2 regions of the Nakamurella multipartita DSM 44233 genome follow, and region 2 is predicted to be linked to the other one. Evidence: riboswitches for the same ligand, from Rfam matches in the RefSeq annotation. Region 2 holds a riboswitch; the other holds the start of a gene.
The links. A riboswitch is a leader RNA that binds a small molecule or an ion and turns the genes downstream of it on or off. The one in region 2 is predicted to bind cobalamin.
Positions count from the first base shown of each region.

Region 1: it holds a riboswitch for cobalamin, as region 2 does, so the genes downstream of both, NAMU_RS25920 (ABC transporter substrate-binding protein) here and NAMU_RS00800 (CbtB domain-containing protein) in region 2, are expected to answer to the same signal.

Region 1 is NC_013235.1:5,829,500-5,831,888, reverse strand. It holds gene NAMU_RS25920 (ABC transporter substrate-binding protein) at 1-891, opposite strand, end outside; cobalamin riboswitch at 1,013-1,252, opposite strand; gene NAMU_RS27935 (endonuclease domain-containing protein) at 1,381-2,346, shown strand.
Region 2 is NC_013235.1:179,579-181,967, forward strand. It holds gene NAMU_RS00790 (cobyrinate a,c-diamide synthase) at 1-8, shown strand, start outside; gene cobA (uroporphyrinogen-III C-methyltransferase) at 69-1,226, shown strand; cobalamin riboswitch at 1,232-1,361, shown strand; gene NAMU_RS00800 (CbtB domain-containing protein) at 1,391-1,612, shown strand; gene NAMU_RS00805 (CbtA family protein) at 1,626-2,389, shown strand, end outside.

The sequences.
Region 1 (2,389 bases), 410 kb from region 2:
CAACCGGGTCGTGTAGGACTTGCCCCCCGGGATGTACCAGGTGCCCTGGAACGGCTGCCCGGGCACGACGGCGACCGGATTGGCGTCCTGGACGGAGGCCGCGAGCTCCTGGTAGCTGCGCTCGACCGTGTCGAAGGCCGCGGCGGCCTGCTGCTCGGTCCCGGTCAGCGCGGCGAAGTACTTGAGGTACTCGGCCCGGCCCAGCGGGTCGTCCTCCAGCCAGTCGGCGTTGGCCAGCACCGGGATGCCCGCCGCCTTGACCACGGCGTACCCGGGATCGTCGGTGCCCGCGGTGACCAGGACGTCGGGCTGGCCGGCGATGACCGCCTCCGCATCCACGGTGCCGGCGGCGGAGAACTCGACCACGCCAGGCTCGGCCACCCGGTCCTGCACCTGCTTCTCGGAGATGAAGCCCTTGGTGCCGACCCCGGTCAGAGTGTCGAGCTGATCCAACTCGACCAGGAACGGCAGGTGAGTGGTGGAGGCGGAGTACAGCGAGCTAACCGGGGTGGTGATGACCTGCGCCCCGGCCAGGTCACCGGTCAGCTCGGGGGTCGGCGCGCCGCACTTGACCAGCACGTACGACTCCGGGGCCCCGCCCTGCGTGGGCTGCGGCACGGTCAGCACCTGATAGGAGTCGTGATAGCTGATGGCGAAGTTGGTCGCGTGGGTGATCTGCGACTTGACCGGGAAGTAGTCGGTGCTCGGGTCGAAGTCGGTGATGCACCCCTTGGCGTCCACACCACCGGCCGATGCCGATGCCGATGCCGATGCCGATGCTGATGCCGACGGGGACGGGCTGGCCGACTGGGCGGATGAGCACCCGGTCAGCAGGGCGATCAGCGCGGTGGCGCCGATGACCGCTCGACGGGTGGAACGGGACGTGATCACAGGCAGGCTCCTCGCCGGACCGGAAACGGATGGCTTCGGAGCCAGCGGGACGGGTGGGGGCCGGTGCGGCCTCGCCCGATCGCACGCGACCGTCCCTCGCGGTCCCGAACGCAGTGGACCGACGGCCCACCGACCGATGGCAGGTCTTCGGACTCTCGGGCTGGTCCTGCGCCTCAACGCAAGGAATGCCTACTGGCCATCGCTTCCCGGGTTCGCACCCAGTGCTGGACCCCACCGACGAACCGGCGGGGTGATGGCGGTCGTTCCCGATCACCGCTGCGGGGCAGCCCCGGATTCGCACCGGGTTCCCTGTTGTCCCGCCGAGCGTGGAGCACGACGGACCATCAGCGGGAGCCAGGGTACGGGCTGGCCCGGTCGAGGGGCCAGTTCCGGACCTTCCCGGGCCTCGGGAACGACCGGAAGTGGCCCCTCGATCAGGCCTGTGGACAACTCGGCCGCGGTTCCGGCGATCTCGTCCATCATTCGCGGGTGCCGCCCCGCCGACCTCTGCCGCCCGAGCTGGCCCTCGGCGCGTTCACGGTCGGCCAGGGCCGAGCGGCCGGACTCACCGATCGCCGCATGCGGGGAGCCGACCTGGACCGGCCGTTCCGCGGGGTCCGGGTCCCCAAGGTCACGCCGTCGGCCCCGACCCCGGCCTCGCCCGCCGCCCCGCCTGCCCTACTGGCCCGATGCGTCGCCCTGGCCGTCGCCCTGGGCGGCGATCCGATCTTCACCCACCTGACCGCGGCGCGGCTGTGGCCGGTGCCGCTGCCGCCGGACTTGGTCGAGGAGGATCTGCACATCGGGGTTGTGCCCCCGGCCCGCCCACCCCGGCGCCGCGGGGTGCACGCCCACAAGCTCCTGGACCCACGGGCCTTGGTCGGGCGGCGTCACGGCTGCCGGATCGTCGACCCGGCCACGATGTTCTGCCAGCTCGCCAGCGTGCTGCCGCTGGCGGACCTGATCGCCGTCGGCGACGCGTTGATCCATGCGCCGGTCTACCCGAACCCGCTCGACGATCGTCCGTGGCTGACCCAGGCGGAGCTGGCCGAGCGGGTGGCGGTGTTCCGGGGCCGGGGCAAGGCGGTGGCCGCGCGGGCCGTGGCCCGAATCCGGCCGGGGGTCGAGTCCCGGCCGGAGTCGCTCGTGCGGGTGGCCGTGGTGGATGCGGGCCTGCCCGAACCGGAGGTGAACGTGTCGATCACCGGATCTCGGGGTGAATTCCTGGGTCGGGCCGACCTGGTCTACCGCCGGTGGCGGGTGATCGTGGAGTACGACGGGGATCAGCATCGGACCGACACTCGGCAGTTCGACCGGGACGTCCGCCGGCTGGAGCGGTTCGCCGCGCACGGGTGGACGGTCGTCCGGATCACCGGTCGCGCCTTCTTCGGCGACCGGGCCGCCACCGTCGCCCGGGTAAGGCACGCCCTGATCGCGGCCGGCTGGCGGGGCTGACCGGATCGAGGGGCCAGTTCCGGACCTTCCCGGGCCTCGGGAA
Region 2 (2,389 bases):
GCCGATAACGGGCTTCTCCCCATGATCAACACCAGGATGGGTGGGGCGGATGGAGTGGGCGGGGTCGGGTGGGCGGCGTGACCGGGGCGAGCGGGTTCGGGGCGCTGCTGCCGGTGGCCGGCCGCGCGGTGCTGATCACCGGCGGCGAGGAGGGTGCGCTCGGCCGGATCGCGGCCCTGCGCGAGGCCGGGGCCGACCTGCACGTCGTCGCGCCCACGGTGGCCGCGTCCGTGCTGGACCTGGCCGAACGGGGACTGCTGCGCTGGGACGCCCGGCCGGTCGAGCCGGCCGACGTGGCCGCCGCCTGGCTGGTCGTGCTGGCCGGCGCCCCCGAGGTCGATGCCGCGGTGCGCGGGTGGGCCGAGCAGCACCGGACCTTCTGCCTGGACGATCCGGCCGACCCCGCCGAACCCACCGCTCCGGCGAGGGGGTCCGCCGGAGTCGGGCAGGTGATCCTGGTCGGCGGTGGGCCCGGCGATCCGGGCCTGATCACCGTGGCGGGTCTGGCGGCGGTGCGAGCCGCGGACGTCGTCGTCACCGACCGGCTCGCTCCGTTGGCCGTGCTGGACCAGGTCCGGCCGGGCACCGAGATCGTCGACGTCGGCAAGATCCCCCGGGGCCGGTTCACCCCGCAGGAACAGATCAACGCGATCCTGGTCGAGCACGCGCGGGCCGGCCGAACGGTGGTGCGGCTCAAGGGCGGCGACAACTTCGTGTTCGGTCGTGGCGGCGAGGAATGGCAGGCCTGCGCGGAGGCCGGCATTCCGGTGCGGGTGATCCCGGGGGTGAGTTCGGCGGTCGCCGTGCCCGCCCTGGCCGGGATCCCGCTGACCCACCGCACGGCCAACCAGGGGTTCACCGTGATCACCGCGCACGTGCCGCCGGGCGATCCTCGCTCGACCCTGGACTACGCCGCCCTGGCCCGGTCCGGTACCGCGCTGGTGATCATGATGGGGGTGGCCACACTGGGGGCGGTGGCCGCCGAACTGATCGGACACGGCCTGGACCCGGCCACGCCCGCGGCCACCGTCGCCGACGGCGGATTGCCCGAGCAGAGGGTGGTTCGCGGCACGCTGGCCTCGATCGCCGACGACATCGCCGTCGCCGGTCTGAAGGCGCCCGCGATCACCGTCGTCGGGTCGGTCGCCGCGTTCGACCCGTCGGCCGGGGGCGCCCCGGTCGAAGCCCCGGGGGGCCCCGCGCCCGGCGGCGCCGGCCCACGTTGACCGCAAGATCACCGGGCAGCTACGGTCATCGGGTTCCAGCGGTTTCGGGAAGCCGGTGCAAGTCCGGCGCGGTCGCGCCACTGTGAGACCCGAAAGGGTCGAGTCAGACCCCGATGCCGTCCGGCTCCGTCGAGTGGGGGCGCATCAACCCCCGAGGAGGTCTCATGTCCCAGGCCGCTGCTGCATCGATTCCGGTGCCCACGTTGGCGATTCCCGTCATTCCCGTCCGGCAGATCCTGCCGTGGGCGATGTTCGTCGGGTTGCTCGCCCTGATCGCGCTGTACTTCGTGTCGTCCGAGCAGGGCGCCTTCGCGGTGTTCGCCGGGACCGGCATCCACGAATGGGTACACGACGGGCGTCACCTGCTCGGCTTCCCCTGTCACTGACCCGGGCGAAACAATGCTGACTGCACGGACTTTCCTGGTCCGCGGATTGCTGGCCGGCCTCATCGCCGGCATCGTCACGTTCGGCGTGGCCTACGTCATCGGGGAACCGCCGGTCGATGCCGCCATCGCCATCGAGGAAGCCGGGAGCCCGGCCGCCGACAGCCACGACATGGCCGGCATGACGCAGGGCGAGGGTCACTCGCACGGCGACGAGGCCGAGGTCTCCCGCTCGACCCAGTCCACCTGGGGACTGGCCACCGCGACGATCCTGTTCGGGGTGGCCCTGGGCGGGATCGCCGGTCTGGCTGCCGCTTTCGCCTGTGGCCGGCTCGGGCGGCTCGGCCCCCGGGCCAGTTGCGTGGTCGTCGCGGCCACCGGATTCGTGGCGATCTACCTGGTGCCGTTCCTGAAGTACCCGCCCAACCCACCGGCCGTCGGCAACCCGGACACCATCGGCCCGCGGACCGCGTGGTACTTCGGGATGCTCGCCGTGTCCGTGGTCGTCGCCGTGGCGGCTATCGTGCTGGCCCGCCGGCTGGCGCCGCGCCTGGGCAGTTGGCACGCCGGGTTGGCCGCCGGCGGTGGCGCGTTGGCGATCGTGCTGGCGACCGCCTGGTTGTTGCCGACGGTCGACGAAGTACCGGCCGGTTTCCCGGCCGATCTGCTGTGGCAGTTCCGGATGTCGTCGCTGGCCGTCCAATTCACCCTCTGGGCCGTGCTCGGCATCGCCCTGGCCAGCATGATCGGCGTGGTCACGGACCGGACCGCGCAGGCGGC